DNA from 2 places in the Streptomyces sp. DS1-CR2 genome. Region 2 is predicted to be linked to the other one. Evidence: riboswitches for the same ligand, from Rfam matches in the RefSeq annotation. Region 2 holds a riboswitch; the other holds the start of a gene.

Region 1 (15,158 bases), 4.3 Mb from region 2:
GGTGGCGCATGGGGGCAGTCCGGCCAGGGCATGAGGTTGCGGGGGGTCGGCGCACCGTAAGCGGGGTGCGTGGTGGAAACTGTTTGGCGGATACGGACGTTGTGAGGATGTCTGTGTCGCCGATGTATGGCGGTGTGTGCAATCAGGGTTCGTCCTGCCCCACGGGCGGGTCTGTTTCGGTCAAGGGGAATCGCCCGTGAAGTTGTTTGCGAAGTTGTTCGGCAAGAGCGCACGTGAGGACAGCGGCAATGCCAATGCCACTGCCCGCCATCGTGCACCGCGCACCCAGGACGCGGAGGTGCAGGGGGCGGAGCGCCCGCTGTTCCGTGATCAGGTCGGTCCTCAGGGCGGTGACATTTCGGGCGGACAGGGCGCGTCGTCTGTTGACCCTGCCGTGTCCGGCCGCATAGGTTTCGGGGAACCGTCAACCTCAAGTGCGGGTGGAGGGTTTACCTCCGATCCGTATGCGTCCCATGCCCCCGCGGGGCAGCCGCGGCAGGAGGATCCGTCCATGTCGGCACTGGTGTGTACGAGGTGCGGAAACCGTAACGCCGAGGCGAGCCGGTTCTGCTCCAACTGCGGTGCGCCCCTGCGCGCCGGAGCCGAGCGTCCGTCCGAGACGACCTCGACGATTTCCATTTCGGGCCTTGAGGCCTACGACGCCGAAGTCACCGGTCAGACGCTGTCGCCGGCGCTCTCCCCGGAGGCGCAGGCCGCCGTCGACGCCCTGCCGCTCGGTTCGGCGCTCCTGGTGGTGCGACGTGGTCCGAACTCGGGCAGCCGCTTCCTCCTCGACGGCGAACTGACCACGGCGGGACGGCACCCGCAGAGCGACATCTTCCTTGACGACGTGACTGTTTCGCGCCGTCACGTGGAGTTCCGTCGCGGGGCTGACGGCGCCTTCACCGTCAGCGACGTGGGCAGCCTCAACGGCACGTACGTCAATCGGGAGCGGATCGACTCGGTCACGCTGTCGAACGGCGACGAGGTGCAGATCGGCAAGTACCGGCTGGTCTTCTACGCGAGCCAGCGGGGCATCTGACCTGTCAGGAAGGTCCATGCTTCAAACACCGAAGGGCGGTGCCGGTCACGGCATCGCCCTCACGGACAGTCGGCTGATGAGCATCGGCACCGTGCTGAACGTCCTGCGCGACGAGTTCCCCGAAGTCACCATCTCCAAGATCAGGTTCCTGGAGTCGGAGGGGCTGATCGAGCCGCAGCGAACCCCCTCGGGGTACCGCAAGTTCAGCCCGGACGACGTCGAGCGACTCGCCCATGTACTGCGCATGCAGCGGGACCACTATCTGCCGCTGAAGGTCATCAAGGAACAGCTCGACGCCCTGGAGCGGGGAGAAGCGATCACGCTGCCCTCTCCGGGGCGGCCGGGTGACGGCGAGGACGGCACGGCCCCGGAGGGCGGCGAAGGCCCGACAGTGGCCCGTGTGGGCCGTGACGAGCTGCTTGCCGCCGCCGGGATCGAGTCCCCCGAGCTGGACGAGTGGGAGTCGTACGGCCTCATCGCGCCGCTGCCCGACGGCGGATACGACGCGGAGGCGGTCACGGTCGCGGAGCTGGTCATGGAACTGGGCCGTTTCGGGATCGAGCCGCGGCATCTGCGGGCGATGAAGGCCGCTGCCGACCGGGAGGCCGGTCTGGTCGACCAGGTCGTCGCGCCTCTGCGACGGCACCGCAATCCCCAGACCAGGGCTCACGCGCAGGCCCGCGCGAAGGAGCTGGCGGGGCTGACCGTGAAGCTTCACGGGGCGCTTGTGCAGACCGCGCTCGGCGTGCGTCTGCCCTGATCCGAGGGGTGCTCGCGCGGTGTGCGACCGGCGGTCGACGGGTGCCCGACTACCCAAACCTGCCGGGCACGTCCTAGGGTTGCTGTGTGAACGAGCTCGACGTCGTAGGTGTCCGGGTCGAAATGCCCTCCAACCAACCGATCGTGCTCCTGCGTGAAGTGGGAGGCGACCGCTACCTCCCCATCTGGATCGGACCGGGGGAGGCGACGGCCATCGCCTTCGCACAGCAGGGCATGGCCCCCGCACGCCCGCTGACGCACGACCTTTTCAAGGACGTGCTGGAGGCGGTCGGGCAGGAGCTCACGGAAGTACGCATCACCGACCTGCGCGAAGGCGTCTTCTACGCGGAACTGGTGTTCTCGAGCGGTGTCGAGGTCAGTGCCCGCCCGTCGGACGCCATAGCGCTCGCGCTGCGCACCGGTACGCCGATCTACGGCAGTGACGGTGTGCTCGATGACGCCGGGATCGCGATCCCGGACGAGCAGGAGGACGAGGTGGAGAAGTTCCGCGAATTCCTCGACCAGATCTCGCCCGAGGATTTCGGGACCAACAGTCAGTGACGCGAGCGGCCGCCGGAAGGCGGCCGCTGCCGCGCCGGGGGCCCGGCCGGACCATTCGGCTAGCCTTTCCCCGCGGTGAGGTACGGGAAACCACTCGTAGGGTGATTATCACTCGGCGTGCCGAGTGTGGCGATCGTTGACGCACCCCTGGTGACTGCCTACCGTCGAGAAGGCAGGTCAAAGAGGAGGTCGGCGTGAGAAGCAGCGGCGACGGTACGGCTGGGGGCGTCGGACACATTCCGGCGGAGAGCGGCCCGTACTCGCTTCACGGCCACGCGGCCGGTCACATTCCGCGTCGGCCGACGGTGTTGCCGGTGGTCGCTCAGGGGGATGACGAGGCGACGCCCGAGCAGGTCGGATACCGGGGACCCACCGCGTGCGCGGCGGCCGGTATCACCTATCGGCAGCTGGACTACTGGGCGAGGACCGGTCTGGTCGAGCCGAGTGTGCGCCCCGCCCACGGGTCGGGGACCCAGCGGCTCTACAGCTTCAGGGACGTCGTCGTCCTGAAGATCGTGAAGCGGTTCCTGGACACCGGTGTCTCACTGCAGAACATCCGCACCGCGGTGCAGCACCTGCGGGAGCGCGGCTTCGGCGATCTGGAGCGGCTGACCCTCATGAGCGACGGCGCCACCGTCTACGAGTGCAGCTCGCCGACGGAGGTCCACGATCTGCTCCAGGGCGGTCAGGGCATCTTTGGTATCGCGGTCGGTGTGGTGTGGCGGGACGTCGAGAGCGCCCTGTCGCAGCTGCACGGAGAGCGCATCGACACCGGTGAGACGCTCCACGGGAACAACCCCGCTGACGAGCTGGCGAGACGGCGCAACCGCGCGGTGTGAGCTGGGTCGATGCGTCCGCCGGGGCATTGTCAGTGCCATAGGGCAGCATCGGACATGTGAGAACCGCGCCCACGATCCTGCATCTCGACATGGATGCCTTCTACGCCTCGGCGGAGCAGGCATCGAAGCCGAGCTTGCGCGGGAAAGCCGTGGTCGTGGGCGGGATCGGACCTCGTGGGGTGGTGGCCACCGCCTCGTACGAGGCCCGCGTGTTCGGGGTGCACTCGGCGATGCCGATCGGACAGGCGCGAAGGCTCGCGCCCAATGCGGCGTATCTCGTACCGCGCTTCCAGCTGTACCGCGAGGTCAGCGAGCAGGTGATGGGGCTGCTCCGGGAGCTGTCGCCGCTGGTGGAGCCGCTGAGCCTCGACGAGGCGTTCGTCGATCTTGAGGCCGGTGAGGTGGCCTGGGACGCCGCGTCGGCGCGGCTGGCCGGTGAGCGGCTGCGGGAGGAGATCAGGGCCGTGACCGGCCTGACCGGCTCTGTCGGGATCGCGGCGTCGAAGATGCTGGCGAAGATCGCCTCCGAGGAGGCCAAGCCGGACGGTCTGAGGCTGATCGTGCCCGGCACCGAGCGCGCCATGCTCGGGCCCATGTCCGTGCGCACGCTGCCCGGCGTGGGGCCGGCGACCGGGGACCATCTGAGACGTGCCGGGATCACCACGGTCGAGGAGATCGCGGAGGCGGGCGAGGACGAGCTCGTACGGCTGCTGGGGAAGTCGCACGGGGCGTCGCTGTACGCCATGGCTCTCGCGCACGACGACCGGCCCGTGGTGGCAGAGCGGGACGCCAAGTCGGTGTCGGTCGAGGACACGTACGACGTGGACATCCACGACCGGGTGCGGGTGCGGACCGAGGTGCAGCGGCTTGCGGAGCGGTGCGTGCAGCGGTTGCGGGGGGCGGAGCGGTCGGGGCGGACCGTGGTCCTCAAGGTGCGGCGCTACGACTTCTCCACGCTGACGAGATCCGAGACCCTGCGCGGGCCCACCGACGACCCCGCAGTGGTGCGGGAGGCGGCGGCGCGGCTCCTGGAGTCCGTGGACACGACGGGCGGGGTGCGGCTGCTGGGCGTGGGAGTGACGGGTCTGGCCGACTACACGCAGGAGGATCTGTTCGCGCAGGCGCAGGCCGAGGCCAAGGCGCACGCGGCCGAGGGTGAGGGGGAGACGGAAGGGGTGGATGGTGCGGGGGATGAGGGCCAGGTGGCTGCCGAGGAGGTCGTCGAGGCCGCGGACCGGCGCTGGGTGGCCGGGCACGACGTGCGGCACGAGGAGTTCGGGCACGGGTGGGTGCAGGGGAGCGGGCTCGGGAGGGTGACGGTGCGCTTCGAGACGCCGTACTCGGAGCCGGGGCGAGTGCGTACGTTCCGCACCGACGACCCCGCGCTCGTCCCCGCGGAGCCGCTGCCGCTGGTGGCGGAGGGCGACGTGAGGCGGGTTGACGCGGGGGAGCAGGGTGCCGGGTCAGGTGTCGTCTGATGTGCCGGCGATCTTGCCGAAGTTGCGGTCCTGAGGGGGCTCGGGGTCGTCCGGGCCCGTGACGTCGAGCCCGTAGTGGTGGTAGAGCTGGAGCTCCTGCTCGGGAGAGAGGTGACGGCCGACCCCGAAGTCGGGGGCGTCCTTGATCAGGGAGCGTTCGAAGGGGATGCGCAGGGTGCCCTCCACCAGCTCGCTCGGCTCCAGGGGGACGAAGGCGTCCCGGCTGAACAGGCCTGTGCGTATGGCCGCCCACTCCGGGACCCCGGTCGCGTCGTCGAGGTAGACCTCGTCGACAGTCCCGATTTTGGCTCCGTTGCGGTCGAACGCCTTGCGGCCGATCAGGTTTCGCGGATCGACATCGGTCTGCACGGGGCCCTCCAGCTGCTCGCAACTCATCCGTAAGCACTACCAAAGTGCACATTGGTGACGGCGGCCACTCGAAGCCGGGGGCGTTGTCGCCGCTGGTAGGCTGGCGATGGCTGCTGACCCCGTGCGGGAGAGTCCTCCGGATGACACCGGAGGCGCCGAAGGAGCAACTCCTCCCCGGAATCTCTCAGGCCCCTGTACCGCACGGACGAGGTCACTCTGGAAAGCAGGGCGGGCGTTCAGGCCTCCGCTCTCACCGACGGTGAAAGTCGGCATGCCCTTCGTGATGTGGGGTACGCCGGTGAAGCTCTCAGGTTGAGATGACAGAGGGGGAGGCCGTCCGGGCACCCGCGCCGTGGTGCCCCTCGCAGGTCGTATGACCAGGAGGCCTCCGCAATGACCGCCAACCGTATTCCGCTCTCCCAGCTGGAGCAGGGAATCCCCTTCGAGCAGCGCCATATCGGTCCGGATGAAGCAGCGCAGGCCAAGATGCTCGCGCAGGTCGGGTACGGCTCGCTCGACGAGCTGACGGCGGCCGCGGTCCCGGACGTGATCAAGAGCGCCGAGGCGCTCGATCTTCCCGGGGCCCGCACCGAGGCCGAGGTGCTCGCCGAACTCCGCTCCCTCGCGGACCGCAACCAGGTCCTCGACTCGATGGTCGGACTCGGTTACTACGGCACGTTCACGCCGCCCGTCATCCTGCGCAACGTCATGGAGAACCCGGCCTGGTACACGGCGTACACGCCCTACCAGCCGGAGATCTCGCAGGGCCGGCTCGAGGCACTGCTCAACTTCCAGACGATGGTCGCGGAGCTGACCGGCCTGCCGACCTCGGGCGCCTCGCTGCTCGACGAGGGCACGGCCGCGGCCGAGGCCATGGCGCTGTCGCGGCGCATCGGCAAGGTCAAGAACGGTGCCTTCGTGGTCGACGCGGACGCCCTGCCGCAGACCATCGCCGTGATCCAGACGCGCGCCGAGCCGACCGGTGTCGAGGTCGTCGTCGCCGACCTCTCCGAGGGCATCCCGGCCGAGGTCGCCGAGCGCGGCGTCGTCGGCGTCCTGATCCAGTACCCGGGCGCCTCCGGAGCTGTCCGCGACATCAAGCCGGTCATAGAGCAGGCTCACGAGCTGGGCGCCGTCGTCACGGTCGCTGCCGATCTGCTCGCCCTCACGCTGCTGACCTCGCCCGGCGAGCTCGGCGCCGACATCGCCGTCGGTACCACGCAGCGCTTCGGAGTCCCGATGGGCTTCGGCGGTCCGCACGCCGGCTACATGGCGGTCCGCGAGAAGTTCGCACGCAGCCTGCCCGGCCGCCTCGTGGGCGTCTCCGTCGACGCCGACGGCAACAAGGCGTACCGCCTCGCGCTGCAGACCCGTGAGCAGCACATCCGGCGGGAGAAGGCCACCAGCAACATCTGTACCGCTCAGGTGCTGCTCGCCGTCATGGCCGGCATGTACGCCGTGTACCACGGACCCGACGGACTCAAGGGCATCGCGCGGCGCACCCACCGGTACGCGACGCTGCTCGCCGCGGGCCTCAAGGCCGGCGGTGTCGAGGTCGTGCACGGCGCTTACTTCGACACCCTGACCGTGAAGGCCGCCGGGCGCGGCGCCGACATCGTCAGCGCCGCGCGCGAGGGTGGCGTCAACCTCCACCTGGTGGACGCCGACCACGTGTCGATCTCGTGTGACGAGACCACGACGCGTACCCAACTGGGCGCCGTCTGGACCGCGTTCGGTGTCGAGGCCGATGTCGACGCGCTCGACGCGGCCGCCGAGGACACGCTGCCCGCGGACCTCCTGCGCGGGGACGACTACCTGACGCACCCCGTGTTCCACGCGCACCGCTCCGAGACCTCGATGCTGCGCTACCTGCGCAAGCTGGCCGACCGTGACTACGCGCTCGACCGCGGCATGATCCCGCTGGGCTCCTGCACGATGAAGCTCAACGCGACGACGGAGATGGAGCCGGTCACCTGGCCCGAGTTCGGCCAGCTGCACCCCTTCGCGCCCGCCGAGCAGGCACAGGGCTACCTCACGCTCATCCGTGAGCTGGAGGAGCGCCTCGCGGAGGTCACCGGCTACGACAAGGTGTCGCTCCAGCCGAACGCCGGTTCGCAGGGCGAGCTGGCCGGTCTCCTCGCCGTCCGCGGCTATCACCGCGCCAACGGCGACGACCAGCGCACCATCTGCCTCATCCCGTCGTCCGCGCACGGCACCAACGCCGCGAGCGCCGTGATGGCCGGCATGAAGGTCGTCGTCGTGAAGACGGCCGACGACGGCGAGATCGACATTGCCGACCTGCGCGCCAAGATCGAGCAGTACGCCGACGAGCTCGCCGTCCTGATGATCACCTACCCGTCGACGCACGGTGTGTTCGAGGAGCACGTTGCCGACATCTGCGCGCAGGTACACGACGCCGGCGGCCAGGTCTACGTCGACGGCGCCAACCTGAACGCCCTGGTGGGCCTCGCCAAGCCGGGCCACTTCGGCGGCGACGTCTCGCATCTCAACCTGCACAAGACGTTCTGCATCCCGCACGGCGGCGGCGGTCCGGGCGTCGGCCCGGTCGGCGTCCGCGCGCACCTCGCGCCGTACCTGCCCAACCACCCGATGCAGCCCGCCGCCGGACCCGCGACCGGCGTCGGCCCGATCTCCGCGGCGCCGTGGGGCTCCGCGGGCATCCTGCCGATCTCGTGGGCGTATGTGCGTCTCATGGGCGGCGAGGGCCTCAAGCGGGCCACGCAGGTCGCGGTGCTGAGCGCCAACTACATCGCCAAGCGTCTCGAGCCGCACTTCCCGGTGCTGTACACGGGCCCCGGCGGCCTCGTCGCGCACGAGTGCATCATCGATCTGCGCCCGGTCTCGAAGGCGACCGGCGTCAGCGTCGACGACATCGCCAAGCGGCTCATCGACTACGGGTTCCACGCGCCGACCATGTCGTTCCCGGTGGCCGGGACGCTGATGATCGAGCCGACCGAGAGCGAGGACCTGACCGAGCTCGACCGGTTCTGCGAGGCGATGATCGCCATTCGCGGGGAGATCGAGAAGGTCGGTTCAGGCCGGTGGCCCGCCGAGGACAACCCGCTGCGCAACGCGCCGCACACCGCGGCCGCGCTCGGCGGCGAGTGGGAGCACGCGTACAGCCGCGAGGAGGCCGTCTTCCCCGCCGGTGTCGTGGCCGCCGACAAGTACTGGCCGCCGGTCCGCCGCATCGACCAGGCGTACGGCGACCGGAATCTCGTCTGCTCGTGCCCGCCCATGGACGCGTACGAGGACTGATACTCGCGCTGACATGCGTCAGGGCCGGTTCCGGGGTTTCCCGGGGCCGGCCCTTTCGTACGGGGGACGCCGTCGGCGTCCGGCTCCGCTCAGGCCGCGGTCACGACGTGCACGGGGCGGTGCGGAGCGATGATCTGGCCGTTGGGCAGCAGCTCACCGGTGTCCTCGAAGAGCAGGACGCCGTTGCAGAGCAGACTCCAGCCCTGTTCGGGGTGGTGGGCCACAGGGAGCGCGGCCTCCCGGTCGGCGGAGTCTGCGGACGGGCACGGTGGCTGGTGCTGGCACATGGATGGGATCTTTCCCTGTGAAGTGATGTCGGTGATGGGTGTGATGTCGCTGTCTGTCCTGCGGCTCGAAGCGTTGTTCATGGCCGCCCCCCGTTTGTCGGTCGGTCCGGAACCCAGTGTTGCCCCACGGGCGTCAATCCGCAGGTATTTCGTCGCAGCGGTCCTCACTGGATGAGGACGCGTCACCCGTGCGGACGGTTCACCCCAACTGCACTGTCCCTTCGGGTGGTTCGGGGTGGCCTGACCGGGCTAGTCCGGAAGGGCGGGCGAGGGCACGGCTGCGCCCCGCGACCGGTCGGCATCGGTAGCGGGGCGCGGGCGCGTGAGGCGGCCCGGTCGCGTCAGGCGGGCGAGCCCAGAAGGGGCGAGGGGGTCAGTCGATGGGTGAGGACGGGCAGCAGTTCGGCGACCCGGTGGGGGCGGTGGGCGGCGATGCCGGGCGGCGCGGGCGCGAGCGGGACCAGGAGGTCACTGGCCGCGGGATGTCCCGTGGAGGCGTCGGCGTTGCAGTCCCCGTGCAGCCACAGGGTGAGCATGTACAGCTCCGGGACCGAGAGCAGACGCGGCTGGTAGGCGGCGGGCAGGGACTCGGCCTGGCGTAGCGCGCGTTCGGTGGCCGCGACGTACGGACCCTCGAAGAAGTGCGAGAACGCCCAGCCGTCGGCGGTCAGCATCGTGTCGGCGGCGGCCACCGCGCGCTCCCCGCAGCGGATCAGGAACCGCCAGCCGGCGAGTCGGGTCGGCGCGGGGCCCGCGCTGCCCGTGACCCGGTCCAGTACATGGACGGGCAACGGGAGTTCGGGGCTTGCCGGTCCTTGGGCGGAGCGCAGGGATGGGGTGCGGGCCTCGCGGACTGCGGTGGGGGAACCGAGGGCCGTGAGGACGGTGCGCAGGGCGGGCGCGGGAGCCGGAGGGACATGCAGCGGCATGGTGGGTCGCCTCTCATTCGACAGGCACGGTGGATCGAGGGCGTGGCGGGACGAGCGGACGGCGGTGTCTGCTGACCGGGCCAGAGGGGGCGGGGGCAGGTACCGCGAGCGCCAACTCTCTGCCTCGTTCGCGGAGTTTATACGACACGTGTTCACGCGGTGTTTCGGCTAGCCGTCTCGAAAATGCTCGGCAAGGCGTTATTCGGTCGGCGAGATGAGGGAAATCTCCCGATTTTCAGCGGGGCCGGGTCCGTGACCTCGTAATCTTCACGGCGAGCGGACGGCCGATTCTCGTCGGTGTTTATCACCAGGCCAGGTGGAACCGACTCTTCGAGATGCTGCATGCCTCGTGAATGTGCCCCGTGACAACTGCTGCGAGCCTACTCGCCCGTGGCGGAGAGCGAGGCGTTATCGATCACATTGCCTGGGCATCATCCACCGTGACACAGCGGCCGGGTGGCCGGGTCGTCCATGCGAGGAGGGACGCTTCCATGGGGGAGAAGGTCGTGGCGGGCGCGTTCGACCTGTCCGATCGACGGCACTACCGCAGGAAGCTGCAGCAGTGCCTGGTGGGGCTCGGGCGACTCCTGGAAGAGGAGAGGTTCGACCGTCCGAGAAATCTGATGGGTCTGGAGATCGAGTTGAATCTCGCGGGGCCCGACGGCATGCCGAGAATGATGAATGCGCAAGTTCTCGAGCGCATCGCGAGCCGTGATTTCCAGACCGAACTCGGAATGTTCAATCTGGAAGTGAATATTGCCCCCCATCGATTGGAAGGCCGGGTTCTCGACCGGCTCGCCGAGGAGCTCAGGACCGGCCTCGCCTATGCCCACCGGAAAGCGAACGAGGTGGACGCCGGGATCGTGATGATCGGCATTCTCCCGACGCTCGCGCCCGATGATCTCGTCTCCGCGAACCTGTCCGACGTGGACCGCTACAGCCTTCTCAACGACCAGATGGTGGCCGCGCGCGGCGAGGACTTCGTGGTCGACATCGACGGGGTGGAGCACCTGCGCTGCAGCTCGGGGTCCATAGCGACCGAAGCGGCGTGCACTTCCGTGCAGTTGCACCTCCAGGTCACGCCCGCCCGATTCGCCGACGTGTGGAACGCCGCGCAGGCCGTCGCCGCCGTACAGGTCGCGGTCGGCGCCAACTCGCCGTTCCTGTTCGGACATGAGCTGTGGCGCGAGTCGCGGCCGCCCCTGTTCCAGCAGTCGACCGACACCCGCCCGCCCGAGCTCCAGGCCCAAGGGGTGCGGCCGCGCACCTGGTTCGGCGAGCGCTGGATCAGCAGCGCGTACGACCTCTTCGAGGAGAACCTGCGCTACTTCCCGCCTCTGCTGCCCCTGTGCGACGACGAGGAGCCGCTGCGCGTCATCGACGACGGCGGTGTTCCGGCGCTCGGCGAACTCGTCCTGCACAACGGCACCGTCTACCGCTGGAACCGGCCCGTGTACGGGATAGCCGACGGCATGCCGCACCTGCGCGTGGAGAACCGCGTCCTGCCCGCGGGTCCCACCGTCACCGACGTCATCGCGAACGTTGCGTTCTACTACGGCGTCGTACGCGCCCTCGCCGAGGACGCCCGCCCCGTCTGGACCCGCTTGCCCTTCGACGCGGCGGCCCGCAACTTCGACGAGGCCTGCCGGTACGGGATCGAGGCGCGCCTGGACTGGCCGCGCCGGGGCCGCTTCGGCGGGGTCGAGAAGGTGCCCGCCGTGACGCTCGTACGAGATGAGCTGCTGCCGCTGGCCGCCGCCGGGCTCGATGCCTGGGGGGTCGAGGCGGCCGACCGCGACTTCTACCTCGGGGTGATCGAGGAGCGCTGCCGGCGGCGGGTCAACGGGGCGTCGTGGCAGGCGGCCACGTTCCACCGCGCGCTGGAGAGCGGCCTGGAGCGTGACGCGGCGCTCGCGGCGACCACCCGGCGCTACTGCGAGCTGATGCACGCCGGGGACCCGGTGCACATGTGGCCGGTGGGGCTCCCGGCACCGGCGGTGCAACTGGGCTGACGGGCCTGTCGGTTGAGCTCGGTCAGCCCTTGGCGCCCGCCTCGACGATCGCCTTGAGGATCACCGCGTGGATCTCGGCCGGGTCGCTGACCTGGTGCCCGGAGCCGCCGGTGGCCCCGGCGATCTGCTCGACCTCGTCCTTGTCCGCGTCAGGGCCGACCGCGATGGCGATGAGCGGCACCGGGTGCTGGGCGTCGGCGAGGCTCTGGAGCCGCGAGACGAGGTGGCTGCGCGAGATGGAGCCGAGGTCCTGGTTCGCGCCGTCGGTCACGACCACGACGGCGTTGAACTTGCCGCTCCGGTAGGACGACGTCGCCTCCTCGTAGGCCGCGAGCGTCGTGTCGTAGAGACCTGTGGCGCCGCCCGGCACAGGCTGGAGACCGCTGAAGGCCTCGGACAGCTCGTCGCGCTGGGTGCCGCTGCCCTTGCGGTCGCCGAGACGCTCGGTGGGGACGAGCTTGCGGTAGTCGCGGTTCCCGTCGAGGAGCGTGGCGAACTCCCACAGGCCGATCTCGTCCTCGGGCGTGAACGTGGCGAGCGCCTGGAGCATCGACGCCTTCGTGACCTCCATGCGGGACTGGTTGCGGCCCGGCACGTAGTTCGCCATGGAGGCGGAGGCGTCCACGACCACGGTGATCCGGGCGCTCTGCACCGTGATCGTCCACATGCCGAGGGCTTCCTGGAGCTCCTTGTCCGTCGGCGGCTCGGAGTCCGACGTCGCGTACGGCTGCGGGCTGCGGCCGCCCGCCCCGGCGACCACGGCGTCCGAGGGCTCCTCGTCGTCCGTCCTGAAGCCGTGCCTGTCCAGGATCCGGATGCCGGCGTCCTCACCGAGCAGGGTCATGAAACGGATCGCGGCGCGCCGCTCGTCCGTCGACTTGTCGCCCTCGTCGACCAGGGCGAACGGGTAGTCGAGCTGCGGCGAGCCGTCCTTCGGGTAGAAGAGGTCGAGCCCGTCCTTGTCGCCGGCGGTCGCGTTGTACCGGAACGAGGACTGCTCGGAGAGGAACAGCGCCTGATTGCGGCGCGGATTGCCCTGCTCGGTGCCGGAGGAGTCGCGCGCCAGGGTGTCGGTCAGCCGGCCGTCGCTGTCGGTGGTGCGCTGCGAGAGCGCCTTGGCCATGGCGGCGGCCTGGGTGTCGCCCTCCGCCCCGGACTTCTTGGTGGAGGCGCCCAGCTGGGTCAGGGCGAGGAGACCGGTCGCGCTGCGCGCCGGGTCGGCGGTCCCGAGCCGCAGCTTGTCGCCCTCCATGGCCGCGCCGGTCAACTGCGCCCAGGTGTACTGCTTCGCGGGCCAGCCCATGCTCTTCGCGGCCGACGGCACCATGCTGATGCCGATGGGGGAGGAGGCTATGTTGCCCATCGCCGTGACCGGGGTGGCGTTCCCGCCGAGACCGGCACGCTGGATCCACAGACTCGAATCGGGCACCCACGCCTCGTAATCCCCGGCGCCCCTCACGCCCTTCCGCAGAGAATCGGCGATCTTGTACGAGTCGCCCGCCTGCACGCGAGTGTCGAGGCACTGCCCGTCGGAGGTCAGATGCTTCTTGCGGGCGAGGTTCGCGGCGTCGCGCAGCGCGGGGGCGACGTCGGGCGAGGCGGTGATGTCGAGGTGGACCGTCTTGCCGTCGCAGGCCCCGCCGAAGGAGAGCAGGCCGCTCCTGGCCGCGAGAGCCGTGCCCCCGGCGACCACCAGGACCAGCGCCGTCGCGATGGCCATGGTCCGGCCGCGCGTGCGCGGGCGGGGGCCGACCGCGTCCGTCCCATACTCGTCGGGCAAGCTGTGACGTCCCATGCGGTGGTGCCCTTCCTTCGGCCTGGCCCGACGGAAGGGGAGAGGTACACCAAAGAACGGCCTTCGTCCCCCCGGCCTGTCGCGCGCGATCTTCGTACCTGTATTCGAGACCCTAGCTGGGCTAGGTGGGGGATGAGGCGGGATTACTCAACTGGAGGCAGGTGTGCAGGCGGAGGCGGAGGCGGGTGCGGTGGCCGATTCTTTTCCGAACGAGCGGCTTTCGCGACGGATTCTTCGGAACGAGACACTGCTCGTTCTTGCGCTCTCGCTCGGTGCGAGCGGAGTGTCCGCGCTGATCAGCTTCGTCGGATCGGTCACCAAACCGGGGGGTCTGAAGGACCAGGCGGCGACTCTGAACGCCTCGGCGGCTCCCGGGCGGCCATGGCTTGATCTGGCGTGGCAGTTGTTCGGGATCGCGAGCGCGCTCGTCCCGGTCGCGCTCGTCGCGCATCTGCTGCTGCGCGAGGGCGCCGGGATGCGGACGATCGGCTTCGACTGTACGAGACCGTTCTTCGACGCGACCCGCGGCGCGGTGATCGCGGCGGTCATCGGCAGTACGGGCATCGCCTTCTACCTGGCGGCCCGTGGCCTCGGCTTCAACCTCACGGTGGTGCCGGAGGCGCTGCCCGACGTGTGGTGGAAGTACCCGGTCCTGGTCCTCTCGGCGATCCAGAACTCCGTCCTGGAGGAGGTGATCGTCGTCGGCTATCTGCTGCGCAGGCTGGGGCAGTTGGGCTGGACGCCCGGCACGGCGATCGTGGCCAGCTCGGTGCTGCGCGGCTCGTACCACCTCTATCAGGGCATCGGCGGCTTCTTCGGGAACCTCGCGATGGGCCTGGCCTTCGCGTATCTGTACCGGCGGTGGGGGCGGGTCGGGCCGCTGGTGGTGGCGCACTCGCTGCTCGACATCGGCGCGTTCGTCGGATACGCGCTGCTCGCGGGAAAGGTCGGGTGGCTGCCCACGGCGTGAGGCCGGGGCGGGTGCCGGACGCAGGGGGCGTACGAGATCTTCGTACGCCCCCTGCGGCGTGCCGGGGCCTTTCCTTCGGACCGGGGCAGAGTCCCTAGGCGAGCAGGTCGCCCTCGATGACCGTGACGGCGCGGCCGGTCAGCAGGGTGCGGGCGCCGCGCAGTTCGGTGCGGACGAAGCCCGTGCGGGCGGAGGCCTGGAGGCCGGTGAGTTCGGCACGGGCGAGGCGCGGGGACCAGAACGGTGCGAGGGCCGTGTGGGCGCTGCCGGTGACCGGGTCCTCGTCGATGCCGACGCGCGGGAAGAAGCAGCGGGAGACGAAGTCGTAGGCGCCGTCGGGGTCCGCGGCGCGGGCGGTGGCGATGACGCCGCGCTCGGAACAGGCGGCGAGGGCCTTGAGGTCGGGTGCGAGGGCATGCACCGTCTTCTCGTCCGCGAGCTCGACGAGCAGGTCGCCCACCTGGCGGCCGGTGTCGTGCACCGAGAGCGGCTCGGCGCCCAGGGCTGCAGCGACCCCTTCGGGGCTGTCGATACGGGTCAGGGGCGCGGTCGGGAAGTCGAGCGTGATCGTGCCGTCCTCGTGCGGGGTCGCGACGAGCATGCCGCTGCGGGTGGCGAAGCGGACCGGGCCGTCGGCCGCGCCGGTGCTGTGCAGCACGTGCGCGGTGGCCAGGGTGGCGTGGCCGCACATGTCGACCTCGGTGGCGGGGGTGAACCAGCGCAGCGCCCAGTCGGCGGGGCCGCCGGCGGGCAGCGGGTGGGCGAAGGCCGTCTCGGCGTGGTTGACCTCGGTGGCGATGTCCAGCAGCCGGGCGTCGTCGGGGAAGGCGTCGAGGAG
Region 2 (15,158 bases):
GCTCGGCGTCGACCGCGGCGGCGACGTCCGGGTCGAGCTCGTGCAGCGAGGTGTTCATGAGCGACATAGTCGTGGTGTCCCTAGTTGCCGGAGCCGGAGAACGCGTCGTACTCGTCCGCGGAGAGCAGGTCCTTCGGCTCTTCCGAGGTGCGGACCTTGAACAGCCAGCCGCCCTCGAACGGGGCGGAGTTCACCAGCGACGGGTCGTCCACGACGTCCTGGTTCGCCTCGACGACCTCGCCGGTGACCGGGGAGTACAGGTCGCTGACGGACTTGGTCGACTCGAGCTCGCCGCAGGTCTCGCCCGCAGTCACCGTGTCACCGACCTCGGGGAGCTGGGCGTAGACGACATCGCCGAGCGCGTTGGCCGCGAACTCGGTGATGCCGACCGTCGAGACGCCGTCCTCGGCGCCCGACAGCCACTCGTGCTCCTTGCTGTAGCGCAGCTGCTGGGGGTTGCTCATGATCTGAATTCTCCTGTACGCGGGTGGGTGCTGCGGAACGAGAGGGGTGTGCGCTGGGTTACTTCCGGCGGCCCCCGTGAGGACTGGTCGGACTACTTCTGGCGCTTGTAGAACGGCAGCGCCACGACCTCGTACGGCTCGTGGGCGCCGCGGATGTCCACGCCCACGCCCTCGGTGCCGGGGGCGGCGTGCGCCGCGTCCACGTAGGCGATGGCGATCGGCTTGCCGAGCGTGGGAGAGGGGGCACCGGAGGTGACCTCGCCGATCACCTTGCCGTCGGCGACCACGGACATCCCGGCGCGCGGCACCCGGCGGCCCTCGGCGATCAGGCCGACGAGCTTGCGCGGCGGCGCGGTCTCGGCGCGCTCGGCGGCGGCCTGGAGCGCCTCGCGGCCCACGAAGCGGCCCTCGTTGCCCGTCTTCTCGAACTTCACGACGCGGCCGAGACCGGCGTCGAAGGGGGTCAGCGCCGTCGTCAGCTCATGCCCGTACAGCGGCATGCCGGCCTCCAGGCGCAGCGTGTCGCGGCAGGAGAGGCCGGCGGGGACGAGCCCGACCGGCGAGCCCGCGTCGGTCAGCGCCTGCCACAGCTTCTCGGCGTGCTCCGGGGCGACGAACAGCTCGAAGCCGTCCTCGCCGGTGTAGCCGGTGCGGGCGATGAGGGCCGGGACGCCGGCGACGGTGCCGGGCAGGCCCGCGTAGTACTTGAGGCCGTCCAGGTCGGCGTCCGTGAGGGACTTCAGGATGCCGGGGGACTCGGGGCCCTGGACGGCGATCAGCGCGTAGGCGTCGCGGTCGTCGCGGACCTCGGCGTCGAAGCCGGCGGCGCGCTCGGTGATCGCGTCGAGGACGATCTGCGCGTTGCCCGCGTTGGCGACGACCATGTACTCGTGCTCGCCCAGGCGGTAGACGATCAGGTCGTCGACGATCCCGCCGTCCTCCTGGCAGATCATGGTGTAGCGGGCGCGGCCGGGGCCGATCGTGGACATGTTGCCGACGAGGGCGTAGTCGAGGAGATCGACGGCCTGCGGCCCGGTGACGGTGATCTCGCCCATGTGCGACAGGTCGAAGAGGCCCGCCTTGGTGCGGACCGCGATGTGCTCGTCGCGCTCGCTGCCGTACCGCAGCGGCATGTCCCAGCCCGCGAAGTCGGTCATCGTCGCGCCCAGCGAGCGGTGCAGGGCGTCGAGGGCGGTCTTACGGGGGACGTTGCTCATGAGTGGTGCTCCAGGATCCCAGGCATGACAGACGAGGGCGATGGTCTTCCTCCCCATCTGTCATCGGAACCTGAGAGGTTCGCCGGCGCCACACGTACAGGTGGTCGCGGCTTGCACCTTGGGTGGAGCGGCCGAAGGCCGCCCGCTTTTCAGATATGCCTCGCCCGCGCGGTACGGGGCCTGAGAGATTCAAGGGAGGAACTTGCTCCTTCGGCGCCCCCGGGGACGCGTAGGCGTCCGGGGAGCTCTCCCGCGCGGATTCAAGCGGCCGGTATGCAGTTGGTCGTGCTCTTGGCGCGCACATCATTGCATGCCCACCGTACGGGGAATCCACTTGTAGGGCATTACCGTCTCTTTACACTTGGCGGGAAAGGGTGGCGTGACCGGAAGGGGAGGACGATCACGGTGCACAAGGCAGTGGCGGGTGCGTACGCGGCGGCAGGGGTCGGGCAGCGCGCTGTGCCCCGCCCCGGGGCGGCGACAGGGCGCGGGCCGGTCGTCAGGGATCTGCGCGGCAGAGGTGGTCGCACGCCGAGGCGCCTCGGCTTCGCGCGGGGTGACCTGATCGTGGTCTCGGGGCTCCCGGGCAGTGGCAAGTCCACGCTGATGCGCCGCGTGGTCGGTGCCGGGGGAGCCGTGCGCATCGACTCGCAGGACACGCGTGACCGCTGGGCGGCCCGGCTGCCGCGGCTGCTCCCGTACGCCGTGTACCGCCCGCTCGTGCGGCTCGCGCACTTCGCCGGGCTGCGGCGGGCCCTGCGCTCGGGAGGCAGCGTCGTCCTGCACGACTGCGGCACGCAACGCTGGGTGCGGCGCTGGCTGGCCAAGGAGGCCGGGCGGCGCGGCGCGGACCTGCATCTGATGCTGCTCGACGTCGGCGCGGACACGGCGCTCGCGGGCCAGCGGGACCGCGGCCGCGGGGTCTCGCGCTACGCGTTCGCCCGGCACCGCCGCGCGGTCGCCGGCCTGGTGGAGTCCGCCGAGCGCGGTGACCTGCCGTGGGGCTGCGCGTCCGCGGTGCTGCTCGACCGGGACGCGACGGATGTGCTGAACGGGATCGGGTTCGAGGGGAGTTGACCGGCCGCGACCGTCTGTGCACCTACGGACGCGGAGGGTGTTCTGCCACCCGCACGCGCTAGGGTTCGGCCGCAGACAGAGCGGTTCCAGAGCGGGTGGTAGGCACATGGACATTCCGGCGCAGGCTCACGCACATCCGTACGGCGGGTGGCCGGCCAACGAGCTCGAGGAGGTGCTCGCCGCCTCCCTCGGGGTCGACTCGGCGGGCGGCCGGATCGTCGAGGTCCTCGGGCGCAGCCAGGTGTGGATACCGCTGCCCCAGGGCGGCGGACCCGGCAGCCCGAACCTCGACCTGCCGACGCTGGAGATCGAGGGCCAGGCCTATGTGCCCGTCTTCAGCTCCGAGGAGCAGTTCCTCGCGGTCGTCGGCGACCGGATGGGCTGCACGGTCGCGCCGGCCGTCGAGTTCGCGCGCGGGCTGCCCCCGCAGGTCGGCATCGCGGTGAATCCGGACGGCGCCGTCGGCGTCCCGCTGCCCCCGCCCGCCGTCGCCGAGCTGTGCAAGTCCGGCCGTACGCCGCTGGACGGGCCCGCCACGGGCGGCCGGGTCAGCCTCTACGAGCCCGATTGGCAGGACGACCCGGTCGACTTCCTGGCCGCCGTGCGCGAGGAGTTCGAGGCGTCCGGCGTCGTCCTGACCGCCCGCCGCTGCCTCGCCAGCGTCGAGGGCGGCGCCCCCCTCCTCTTCGTCGGCGTCGAGCTGTCGCAGTGGGAGGGCGCCGCGCGCAACCTGCCCATGGATGCCCTGGGCCGCGCCCTCGGCCGTGCTCCCGCGCCCTGGCCGGTGAACCTCGTCCTGCTCGACATCACCCAGGACCCGGTCGGTGACTGGATGCGCGCCACGCTGCGGCCGTTCTACACGCAGGGTCACTGAAAGCCCGGCACCGGTCCCCGTCCGGGAAAACACGGGAAAGTCGTCGGCCGCGCGTACGTCAAGTCGGTGCCAGGATCGCCGCTTAAGCTGGTTTCATGACCTGTCTGGGCGGTCCCGCCACGGGGGGCGGGTCGAAATCGTCGGGTACGTCACGAAGGGGCGGTTACGGGTGAGCGCGTCGGGCACGGCCGCGGCCGGTCAGGTCGAGCAGATGCTGCGCCAGGTGACGCCGGGGCGTTACGACGCCTACGAGGCGCTGCTCAGCGCGCTCGCGGACCCGGGCGCCGGTCAGGTGTGGATGCTGCTCTGGCACGGCCAGGCCGGTTCCCCCGACGCGCAGTACGGGAACATGGAGGTCGACGGCTTCTCGTACGCCCCTTGCGTCACCTCCGCCCAGGAGCTGTCCGCCTCCGGCTGGAGCCGCGCGTACGAGGTCGTCGGCGGCGTCGACGCGGCCCGCACGCTCTACCCCGACCACTACGGCCTCTGGCTCAACCCGCACGCGCCCGGCGGCGGCGTCGGCATCCCGTGGCTCGACCTGCGCCGCATCGCGGGCGGCCTCGACCGCCAGCCCGCCGGGCCGCTGCGCCTGAGCGACCCCGCCATCGAGATCCCGCAGTTCTACGCCCTGCTCACGCAGAACGCGCACCGCACCACCGCGATCCGCTCGCTGCGCCGCGCCTGGGTCCAGCCGACACTCGGCGCGCCCTATCTCGCGATCGGCCTCGATGTGTACGACGCGTCGCCGGTGTCCGTGGACGCGGTGCGCGCGATGATGCAGCAGTCGGTCGTCGCCGTGCCCGACGGACTGCCCGTCTCCACGGTCGCGATGTCCGACGAGCACGACCCCGTCGCCATGTGGCTGCGCGCCAACGCCCGCCCGTTCTACGACCGCGAGGCGCACGCCGCCCCGGCCGCCCCCGCGCCCGCCCCCGTCACGGGGTACGGGTACCCGCCGCCGCACGGGACGTACTGAAACCGTTCACCACGGGGCCCTGGCTCCAACTGTCGCCGGAAATCTCCGGGTTGAGATGGCCCTATTCCGCCCCGTTTCAGGGCGAGTTGGTGCACCACCCGGGCATTCTCACCATATCGGCCACCGTGGCGTATTCCGGACCCGATGGAGCTCTGCCGGAGCGGAGTGAATTGTCCGCTCAGCCGGTTCCCGCGTCCGCATAATGCACTCCTGCCGCCTCATCACGGTTGCGCAACCTTTCACGGTGAGGGCTGGCGGCTGGTCACAGACGCATTGAAGACTCCCTGCAGACACGGGGTTTCGACTCTGTGTACGAGCTGAACGGTCAACTACGAGGCCATGCCCCCGGACTGTCCAGCGTGTGAAACAGGATCAAGCCGCTACAGCGGCGGGCGTGGGCCGGCCACCGTCGGCCGAGAGGGGTCAACCACACCGTGACCGCACCGATCGAGACCACTGGGGCCCAGGCCGAGGTGCAGCCCGAGGCTGTGCTCGCCGGCACCAAGGGGCAGCAGATCGAGGGGCGCTCCCTCGGGCGTATCGCCTGGAACCGCTTCAAGAGGGACAAGGTCGCCGTCGCCGGCGGCGTCGTCGTCATTCTGCTGATCCTCATCGCCGCCTTGGCGCGCCCCCTCCAGCATCTCTTCGGCCTCGACCCGAACACGTTCCACCAGGACCTGATCGACCCCACCAGCTCGCTCCCCAAGGGCGGTCTCGGCGGTATGAGCGGCGACCACCCCCTGGGTGTGGAGCCGAAGTTCGGCCGCGACATCCTCGCGCGCATCCTCGAAGGCTCCTGGGTCTCCCTCGTCGTCGCCTTCGGTGCGACCGTCCTGTCGAACGTCATCGGGGCGATCCTCGGCGTCGTCGCCGGGTACTACGGCGGCCGGGTCGACTCGGTCATCAGCCGCATGATGGACACCTTCCTGGCGTTCCCGCTGCTGCTGTTCGCGATCTCGATCTCCGCGACCCTCCAGGGCGGAGCGTTCGGTCTGAACGGGCTGCCGCTGCACATCTGCGTGCTGATCTTCGTGATCGGCTTCTTCAACTGGCCCTATCTGGGCCGCATCGTGCGCGGCCAGACCCTGGCGCTGCGCGAGCGGGAGTTCGTGGACGCGGCCCGCGGGATGGGCGCCCGAGGCCCGTACATCCTGTTCCGGGAACTGATGCCCAACCTGGTCGCACCGATCATCGTCTACTCGACCCTGCTGATCCCGACGAACATCATCTTCGAGGCGTCGCTCAGCTTCCTGGGCGTGGGCATCCAGCCGCCGCAGGCCTCCTGGGGCGGCATGCTCAACCAGGCCGTCGACTACTTCCAGGTCGATCCGCAGTACATGATCGTTCCGGGCCTCGCCATCTTCGTCACCGTGCTCGCGTTCAACCTGCTCGGTGACGGTCTCCGCGACGCTCTCGACCCGCGCAGTCGCTGAGTCCGGCCGCACGAGAGCTCCACAAGTTTCCGACAATGGAGGGGATTCCGACCATCATGCGAAGGTCATCACTTGCCGCGGTTGCGGCCATCGGCAGCGTGAGCATGTTGCTCGCCGGCTGCAGCAAGGCCGACGACGGCTCGGACGGCAGCAACAAGTCGGCCGGTGCGAACGCCGCCACGAAGGACGTCGTCAACGCCTCGACGAAGAAGGGCGGCACGGTCACCTACGCGATGTCGGACGTCCCCGACTCGTTCGACCCGGGCAACACGTACTACGCCTACATGTACAACTTCAGCCGGCTGTACGCCCGCCCGCTGATGACGTTCAAGCCCGACGCGGGGGAGAAGGGCAACACGCTCGTCCCCGACCTCGCCTCGGCGCCCGGCAAGCAGTCGGACGGCGGCAAGACCTGGACGTACACGATCCGCAAGGGTCTGAAGTACCAGGACGGCTCGCCGATCACGTCCAAGGACGTCAAGTACGCCGTCGAGCGCTCGAACTTCGCGCGTGACGTGCTCTCCCTCGGCCCGAACTACTTCCAGCAGTTCCTCAAGGGCGGCGACAAGTACAAGGGTCCGTACAAGGACAAGAGCGCCGAGGGCCTCAAGTCCATCGAGACGCCGGACGACACCACGATCGTCTTCCACCTGAACCAGGCCTTCCAGGAGTTCGACTACCTGGTCGCCACCCCGCAGACCGCGCCGGTGCCGAAGGCCAAGGACGACGGCATCGACTACGTCAAGCACATCGTCTCCTCGGGCTCGTACCAGTTCCAGAGCTACCAGGAGGGCAAGCAGGCCGTCCTGGTCCGCAACAAGAACTTCGACCCGAAGTCCGACCCGCTGCGCAAGCAGTACCCGGACAAGATCGTCGTCAACCTGAAGGTCAACCAGCAGACGATCGACAAGGACCTGCAGTCCGGCGACACCCTGATCGACCTGCAGGGCAAGGGCGTCGACACCCAGACGCAGGCGCAGCTGGTCAACGACAAGTCGAAGATGGCGAACACGGACAACGCCTACGGCGGCCGTCTCGTCTACGCGGCGATCAACACCAAGCTGAAGCCGTTCACGAACGTCGACTGCCGCAAGGCCGTCGAGTACGCGATCGACAAGGTCTCGGTGCAGACCGCTCAGGGCGGACCCATCCGCGGTGACGTCGCCACCACGGTCCTGCCCCCGGACATCACGGGCTACGCCAAGGAAGACGTCTACGCCACCCGCGGCAACAAGGGTGACGTGGCCAAGGCCAAGGACGCCCTGAAGGCCTGCGGCGAGAAGACGATCAACACCACGATCACGGCGCGCAGCGACCGTGACGAGGAAGTCTCCGGTGCCCAGGCGCTCATCGAGTCGCTGAAGAAGGTCGGCATCAACGCCAGCCTGAAGCAGTACCCGTCGGGCAAGTACTTCACCGACTACGCCGGTGTCCCGAAGTTCAACCAGAAGAACAACGTCGGCATCATGATGATGCAGTGGGGCGCCGACTGGCCGTCGGGCTACGGCTTCCTGCAGCAGATCCTGAACAGCAAGGCGGTCGGCAAGTCCGGCAACACCGCCCTGTCGGAGCTCGACGACAAGAAGGTCGACTCGATGCTCGCCGAGGCCATCGGGGCGCCCGACGAGGCCACGCGCAACAACCTGTACGCGCAGATCGACAAGCAGGCCATGGAGGACGCGGCGCTCGTCCCGCTGACCTACTTCAAGGTCCTGATGTACCGCTCGCCGTACGCCACCAACCTGGTGTCCACGGCCGCCTTCAGCGGGCAGTACGACTACCTCAACATCGGCACCACGAAGAAGTAGCAGCCCCGGAAGGCAGGTGAAGGCATTGGTGCCCGCGGGCCGCACGGTCCGCGGGCACCAGCGCCGGTCCCCGTGATCTCGTACATCATCCGCCGGCTGATCGCGGCAGTGATCCTGTTGCTGGTCGTCACCGCGGTCACGTTTTGTATCTTTTTCCTGCTGCCGAGAATCGCCGGCCAGTCCGCCGACCAGCTCGCGCAGCAGTACATCGGCAAGAGTCCCTCGGCCGCGGACATCGCGGCGGTCAAGCACAACCTCGGCCTGGACGAGCCCGTCTACATCCAGTACTGGCACTTCATCAAGGGGATCTTCGCGGGGTCCACCTACGACCTCGGCCCCACCACGGTCCACTGCAACGCGCCGTGCTTCGGCTACTCCTTCAAGAACCACGTCGCGGTGTGGCCCGAGCTGACCGACCGGCTGCCCATCACCCTGTCCCTGGCCGCGGGCGCCGCCGTCATCTGGCTGGTGTCCGGCGTCACGGTGGGGGTGATCTCGGCACTCAAGCCCGGATCGTTCTTCGACCGTGCCTTCATGGGCGTCGCCCTGGCCGGTGTCTCGCTGCCCATCTTCTTCACGGGCCAGCTGGCGCTGCTCGTCTTCACCTACCAGATTCCGATCTTCGGGCGAACATACGTACCGTTCACGGAAAATCCGGCGCAGTGGGCCAACACCCTGTTCCCGGCCTGGTGTTCACTCGCTCTGCTGTACTCCGCCATCTACGCCCGGCTGACCCGCTCGGGCATGCTCGAGACGATGAACGAGGACTTCATCCGCACCGCGCGTGCCAAGGGGCTGCGCGAGCGCACGGTGGTGGGCCGGCACGGCCTGCGCGCCGCACTCACCCCGATCGTCACCGTGTTCGGCATGGACGTCGGTCTGCTGCTCGGCGGCGCCGTGATCACCGAGAACGTGTTCTCGCTGCACGGCATCGGTGAGTACGCGGTACAGGGCATCACCGACAACGACCTGCCCAAGGTGCTCGGCGTGACCCTGCTCGCCGCGTTCTTCGTCGTCTTCTGCAATCTCCTGGTGGACCTTCTCTACGCCGCCGCCGACCCGCGGGTGAGGCTCTCGTGACCGAACTGTCCAAAACCGGTGCCGCCGTGGGCGAGCCGGTGGCCGCGGGCCCGGCCGCGCCCCCGACCGCGTTCCTCGAAGTGCGCGACCTCAAGGTGCACTTCCCGACCGACGACGGCCTGGTCAAGTCCGTCGACGGGCTCAGCTTCAAGCTGGACAAGGGCCAGACCCTGTCCATCGTGGGCGAGTCCGGGTCCGGCAAGTCCGTGACCTCGCTGGCGATCATGGGCCTGCACCGGCTCGGCGCGCGCGGCAAGAACGTGCAGATGTCCGGCGAGATCTGGCTCGACGGCCAGGAGCTGATCGGGGCCGCCCCGGACGACGTGCGCAGGCTCCGCGGCCGCGACATGGCGATGATCTTCCAGGACCCGTTGTCCGCGATGCACCCGTACTACACGGTCGGCAACCAGATCGTGGAGGGGTACCGCGTCCACAACGACGTGACCAAGAAGGTCGCGCGCAAGCGGGCCGTCGAACTCCTCGACCGCGTGGGCATTCCCGAGCCGGCCAAGCGCGTCGACAGCTATCCGCACGAGTTCTCCGGCGGTATGCGCCAGCGCGCGATGATCGCGATGTCGCTGGCGAACAACCCGCAGCTGCTCATCGCGGACGAGCCGACCACCGCCCTCGACGTCACCGTCCAGGCCCAGATCCTCGACCTGATCAGGGATCTGCAGAAGGAGTTCGAGTCCGCGGTCGTCCTCATCACCCACGACCTGGGTGTCGTCGCCGAGATCGCCGACCAGGTCCTGGTCATGTACGGCGGTCGCTGCGTCGAGCGCGGTCCCGTCGACAAGATCTTCGCCGAGCCGCAGCACCCGTACACCTGGGGCCTGCTCGGCTCGATGCCGCGCATCGACCGTGAGCAGACGGAGCGGCTCATCCCCGTCAAGGGCCAGCCGCCGTCCCTCATCAACGTCCCCTCGGGCTGCGCCTTCCACCCGCGCTGCCCCTACGCGGACCTGCCCAAGGGCGGCATCACCCGCACCCAGCGGCCCGAGCTGCACGAGGTCGGCAGCGACCACTTCTCCGCCTGCCACCTCAGCCCGGAGGACCGTACGCGGATCTGGACCGAAGAGATTGCGCCGAAGCTGTGAGTGAGCCCGTGAGCGAGACGAAGAAGGACGCAGGGGACACTGCGACGGCCACGGTCCCCGCACAGGCGGCGTCCCCCGAGGACCGGGAGGTGCTGCTCAAGGTCGAGGGCCTGGTCAAGCACTTCCCGATCAAGAAGGGGATCCTCCAGCGGCAGGTCGCCGCGGTGAAGGCCGTCGACGGGATCGACTTCGAGGTCCGCAAGGGCGAGACCCTGGGCGTCGTCGGCGAGTCCGGCTGCGGCAAGTCGACCATGGGCCGGGTCATCACGAAGCTGATCGAACCCACCGCCGGCCGGATCGAGTTCGAGGGCCAGGACATCACGCGCCTCGGCACGGGGGGCATGCGCCCGCTGCGCCGGGACATCCAGATGATCTTCCAGGACCCGTACGGCTCCCTGAACCCCCGGCACACCATCGGCTCGATCGTCTCGGCGCCGTTCCGGCTCCAGGGCGTGGAGCCCGAGGGCGGGGTGAAGAAGGAGGTCCAGCGCCTCCTGGAGCTGGTGGGCCTCAGCCCCGAGCACTTCAACCGCTACCCGCACGAGTTCTCCGGCGGCCAGCGCCAGCGCATCGGCATCGCCCGCGCGCTCGCGCTCAAGCCGAAGCTGGTCGTGGCGGACGAGCCGGTCTCCGCGCTCGACGTGTCGATCCAGGCGCAGGTCGTCAACCTCATGGACGACCTGCAGTCCGAGCTCGGCCTGACGTACGTGATCATCGCGCACGACCTCTCCGTCGTCCGCCATGTCTCGGACCGCATCGCGGTGATGTACCTCGGCAAGATTGTCGAACTCGCCGACCGCACCTCGCTGTACGAGGCGCCGATGCACCCGTACACCAAGGCCCTGATGTCGGCCGTGCCGGTGCCGGACCCCAAGCGCCGGGGTGCCAAGAGCGAGCGGATCCTGCTCAAGGGCGACGTGCCCTCGCCGATCTCGCCGCCGAGCGGCTGCCGCTTCCACACGCGGTGCTGGAAGGCGACGGAGATCTGCAGGACGGCCGAACCGCCGCTGCTCCAGCTCGCCCCCGGACGCCAGGTGGCCTGTCACCACCCGGAGAACGCCGAGGACCAGGCGCCGGGCGACACCAAGCTGCTCGCGGTCGCCAAGGAGGCGATCGAGGTGGTGACGCTGGCGCGGACGGAGGCGGACGACGCCGACGACGGGTCCGAGGTGCCGGCCAAGTCGGCGGCCGAGGAGTCGGCCGCGGAGCCGGCTGCGGATGCGGTTGAGGTGCCGGCTGAAGAGTCTGCCGATGCTCCCGAGGCGGATTCCGGCACCGGTGACGACAGTGGCGTACAGCCGTCGGACGACGCGGGTGACGCGGACGGGACGGACGAGGCACAGGGGTCGTCGGACACGTAGCGGGGATTTGACCGAGCAGGTCATGTACACGCCCTGACGGGAGAGTGCAGAGTCTGCGTGTCCCTTACATCGGAACACGCGTGAAGGGACGACTTATGGCACTCTCCCGTTCGGCACGTCTGGCGGCGGTCGCGACAGCGGCCGCCCCGTTCTGTCTGATCGCCGCGGCCCCGGCCCCCACCCCCGGCTCGGACGGCATCGGCGACCCGTACTTCCCGCAGCTCGGCAACGGCGGTTTCGACGCCACCCGCTACGACCTGAACGTGGCGTACGACCCCGCGACCGACCGCCTCGACGGCGTCACCACCGTCACCGCGCGCGCCACTCAGAACCTCTCCTCCTTCGACCTGGACCTCCAGAAGCTGACCGTCACCTCGGTCGAAGTGAACGGCAGACGCGCCCACTTCATGCGGCAACGCGCAGACCGCCGACTTCATCCGCCTTGCCGAGAAGGCCTCCGGGCAGGACCTCGACGGCCTCTTCCAGACGTGGCTCTACACGAAGGGCAAGCCCGCGCTGTAGGCCACGCGCCACACCTGGCTCGGGGCGGCACCCGGCCGTGCGTAACAATGTCGGGTGCTTCTGGAACTCTTCACCCCCTCCGTCCAGCACTGGCTGGACCTGGTCGGGATCTTCGTCTTCGCGATCTCCGGCGCCCTCCTCGCGGTCCGCAAGAACTTCGATGTCTTCGGCATCGCCGTTCTCGCCGAGGTCACCGCGCTGGGCGGGGGGCTGTTCCGCGACCTGGTCATCGGCGCCGTCCCGCCGGCCGCGTTCACCGACCTCGGGTACTTCCTGACCCCGCTGTTCGCCGCCGGCCTCGTGTTCTTCCTGCACCCGGAGGTGGAGCGCACCCAGGTAGCGGTGAACATCTTCGACGCGGCGGGCCTCGGCCTGTTCTGCGTCACCGGCACGGTCAAGGCGTACGACTACGGGCTCGGGCTCACGGCCTCCGCGGCGCTCGGCCTCGCGACCGCCGTGGGCGGCGGTGTGCTGCGCGACATCATCGCCAACGAGGTCCCGTCCCTGGTCCGCTGGGACCGCGACCTGTACGCGGTACCGGCGATCGTCGGCTCGACGATCATCGTCCTGTGCATCCGCTTCGACGCGCTGTCCGCGTTCAGCAGCGGCGCCGCGGTCATCACGGTGTTCGTGCTGCGGCTGCTCGCGATGCGCTACCACTGGCGGGCGCCACGGGCCTGGCACCGCAGGTCGTCGGCGACGGAGGTGCTGGAGGAGACGCCCTGACCTGGACTGTTATGCAGGTCGACCGCAAAAGCTACCGCTTAGTAGTTTTCTGTTGTACCGTACCTGCATGGCACAGGTATCGTCCGCCGCGCAGGCGGTCATCGGCGACAGTGAGTTCGACCGCGACACCGCGGTCACCCGGCGCGAGCCCGGTGTGTACGACATCGACCTCTCGGCCGGCTGGACGATCATCAGCGCCGTCAACGGCGGCTACCTGCTCGCCGTTCTCGGCCGCGCCCTCGGCGACGCGCTGCCGCACAGCGACCCGTTCACCATCTCCGCGCACTACCTGACCGCGTCCCGGCCCGGCCCCGCCGTGATCAGGACCGACGTCGTACGCACCGGCCGCACCCTCTCCACCGGCCAGGCCTCCCTCTTCCAGTACGACGACGAGGGCGCCGAGGTCGAGCGGATCCGCGTCCTCGCCTCCTACGGTGACCTTGACGCGCTCCCGGACGACGTCCGTACCACCGCGAAGCCCCCGCACTTCCCGCCGGTCGAGCAGTGCTTCGGCGCACAGGACGGCCCCACGCCGATCAAGGGCAGCTCCGCCATCACCGAGCGGCTCGCCCTCAAGCTCGATCCGGCCACGCTCGGCTGGGCGATCGGTTCGCCCTCCGGCAAGGGCGAGATGCGGGCCTGGTTCGGCCTCGCGGACGGGCGTGACGCGGACCCGCTCTCCCTGCTCCTCGCGGTGGACGCGCTGCCGCCGACCGCGTTCGAGATGGGCCTGACCGGCTGGGTCCCGACGGTCGAACTGACCGTCCACGTCCGCCACCGCCCCGCCCCCGGCCCCCTGCGTGTCTCCATCACCACCCGCAATCTCGCGGGCGGTTTCCTGGAGGAGGACGCCGAGGTCTGGGACAGCGAGGACCGTCTGGTGGCCCAGTCCCGGCAGCTCGCGCGCGCGAAGCTGAGCTGAACGGGGCGGCGGATCCGGGTGGGCTGAGCCCGGAGCCGTAGCGGCGTGCACCGGGTCGAGGTGAGCCCGTTGCCGTAGAGCGGCGGCGCCCCGGAGTCCAGCCGGCCGATGCCTGGGCCGTGTTGAAACGCCAGGTCAAGGACAGGCCGGAGGCCGTCGAGGCCACCGCGCGCGTGCGGCGCACCCACATCGACCTGTTCCTGCGGCTGGGCGGCAACGCGCTGACCGCGCCGCCCGCCGACGACGGGCCGCAGCGAGTGGATCACCGTGCGCCTCGGCTACGGGTAGGTGCGCGAGGCGCGCTCGCTCCTGCCCTTCGCCGACAACGTCGAGGTCGCCGGCCCGCCCGAGACCCGGGAGGAACTCGCCCGCTGCGGCGCCGCGATCACCGCCGTGTACGGTCCGCCCACAGGAACTCCGTGACAGCACCGGTCAGTTCGGCGGGTGCGTCTTCCTGCACGAGATGCCCCGCGCCCTCGATCAGCCGCAGTTCGGCGCCGGGGATCAGCTTCGCCAGTTCGTGCCCGCGCGCGACCGGGATCCAGGTGTCCTGCGTGCCCCAGCAGATCAGCACAGGCAGGTCCAACTCCCCGTACCGGCCCTGGATCTCGTCGGTGAAGCGCTGGTCGTTCTGCTCGATCTGACGGTAGAACGCGGGCTGTCCCTCCGGCGTGCACCAGGGGGCGACCAGCCGGTCGAGGGTGGCCGGGTGCAGGCCCCGGTGGCTCGCCGACCTGATGTACTCGCGCACGAGCGCCTCGTGCAGGGCCGGCGGGAGCTGGGCGAACACGTCGGCGTGCGCGCCGAGATGGCGGTACGTGGGGGAGCCCCAGGGGGTGAGCGCCACCGGGTCGACAAGCGCGAGCCGCTCGTAGCGCGCGCCGTGCAGCAGCCGGGCGCGCAGCGCGACACAGCCGCCGAAGTCATGGGCGACGACGGCGGGTTCGGCGCCGGGCCGGTCCAGGCCCCAGTGCCCGAGCAGCTCGGTCAGGACGCGGGCGTGGGCGGCGAGGGTGACGTCCTGCCCGTCGTGTTTCGCCGAGGCGCCGTACCCGGGCAGATCCGCTACGTAGACGCGATGCCGGGCGGCGAGCGCGCGGGCCGGGCCGCGCCAGACGTACGAGGAGAAGGGCGTGCCGTGGACGAGGACGACCGGCGGCGCGTCCGCCGGGCCGAGCACGGCCCAGGCGACGTCGCCGGACGAACTGGCATAGGAGCGGTCGAGATTCCAGTCGGCGGTCATGCATGTCAGGCTAGGGGGTGTCCCGGCTGGGGCGCGGGGACTTGGGCGCCGGTGGGTGGTGGCCCGTGGCCGGCGGCGGTCAGTCAAGCCAGTGCGCCCTGCCGAGGTTGACGAGGCGCAACTGCCGTGTGGCGACGTCGATCGCCGCGTCCATACGCTCCGGCGGGGTCTCCAGGAAGACGGACGCGGTCATCACCATGTGCTCGACGTAGTGCCACGCCAGCATCCGCAGGTCGTCCTGGCTCCAGCCGGCGGACACCGGGTCCGCGGCAAGACCCTCGGCCACCTCCTCGGCGAACCGCGCGAGCTGCCCGCCGATGGCGTCCCGCACGCGCTGGACGCCGCCGTGCCGCTCACG

What was found. Region 2 has a riboswitch for glycine ahead of gcvT (glycine cleavage system aminomethyltransferase GcvT). Riboswitches for the same ligand answer to the same signal wherever they lie in the genome.
Region 1: another riboswitch for glycine. It lies ahead of gcvP (aminomethyl-transferring glycine dehydrogenase); the one in region 2 lies ahead of gcvT (glycine cleavage system aminomethyltransferase GcvT).

What each region holds. Positions count from the first base shown of each region.
Region 1 covers NZ_CM147085.1:1,763,223-1,778,380, reverse strand. Annotated here, with positions in the region: gene ACY0PA_RS08945 (FHA domain-containing protein) at 80-1,042, shown strand; gene ftsR (transcriptional regulator FtsR) at 1,059-1,802, shown strand; gene ACY0PA_RS08935 (bifunctional nuclease family protein) at 1,889-2,362, shown strand; gene ACY0PA_RS08930 (MerR family transcriptional regulator) at 2,557-3,201, shown strand; gene ACY0PA_RS08925 (DNA polymerase IV) at 3,258-4,679, shown strand; gene ACY0PA_RS08920 (PRC-barrel domain-containing protein) at 4,665-5,048, opposite strand; glycine riboswitch at 5,163-5,258, shown strand; gene gcvP (aminomethyl-transferring glycine dehydrogenase) at 5,442-8,327, shown strand; gene ACY0PA_RS08910 (DUF5999 family protein) at 8,417-8,614, opposite strand; gene ACY0PA_RS08905 (hypothetical protein) at 8,956-9,543, opposite strand; gene ACY0PA_RS08900 (glutamate-cysteine ligase family protein) at 10,035-11,555, shown strand; gene ACY0PA_RS08895 (substrate-binding and VWA domain-containing protein) at 11,578-13,350, opposite strand; gene ACY0PA_RS08890 (CPBP family intramembrane glutamic endopeptidase) at 13,502-14,320, shown strand; gene ACY0PA_RS08885 (PhzF family phenazine biosynthesis protein) at 14,415-15,158, opposite strand, start outside.
Region 2 covers NZ_CM147085.1:6,042,210-6,057,367, forward strand. Annotated here, with positions in the region: gene glyA (serine hydroxymethyltransferase) at 1-67, opposite strand, end outside; gene gcvH (glycine cleavage system protein GcvH) at 81-464, opposite strand; gene gcvT (glycine cleavage system aminomethyltransferase GcvT) at 557-1,681, opposite strand; glycine riboswitch at 1,729-1,840, opposite strand; glycine riboswitch at 1,841-1,944, opposite strand; gene ACY0PA_RS28890 (AAA family ATPase) at 2,141-2,758, shown strand; gene ACY0PA_RS28895 (enhanced serine sensitivity protein SseB) at 2,865-3,632, shown strand; gene ACY0PA_RS28900 (enhanced serine sensitivity protein SseB C-terminal domain-containing protein) at 3,802-4,608, shown strand; gene ACY0PA_RS28905 (ABC transporter permease) at 5,043-6,041, shown strand; gene ACY0PA_RS28910 (ABC transporter substrate-binding protein) at 6,098-7,849, shown strand; gene ACY0PA_RS28915 (ABC transporter permease) at 7,922-8,929, shown strand; gene ACY0PA_RS28920 (ABC transporter ATP-binding protein) at 8,926-10,026, shown strand; gene ACY0PA_RS28925 (ABC transporter ATP-binding protein) at 10,035-11,387, shown strand; partial or broken gene ACY0PA_RS28930 (M1 family peptidase) at 11,483-11,854, shown strand; gene ACY0PA_RS28935 (trimeric intracellular cation channel family protein) at 11,964-12,635, shown strand; gene ACY0PA_RS28940 (thioesterase family protein) at 12,703-13,557, shown strand; gene ACY0PA_RS28945 (alpha/beta fold hydrolase) at 13,943-14,800, opposite strand; gene ACY0PA_RS28950 (TetR family transcriptional regulator) at 14,880-15,158, opposite strand, start outside.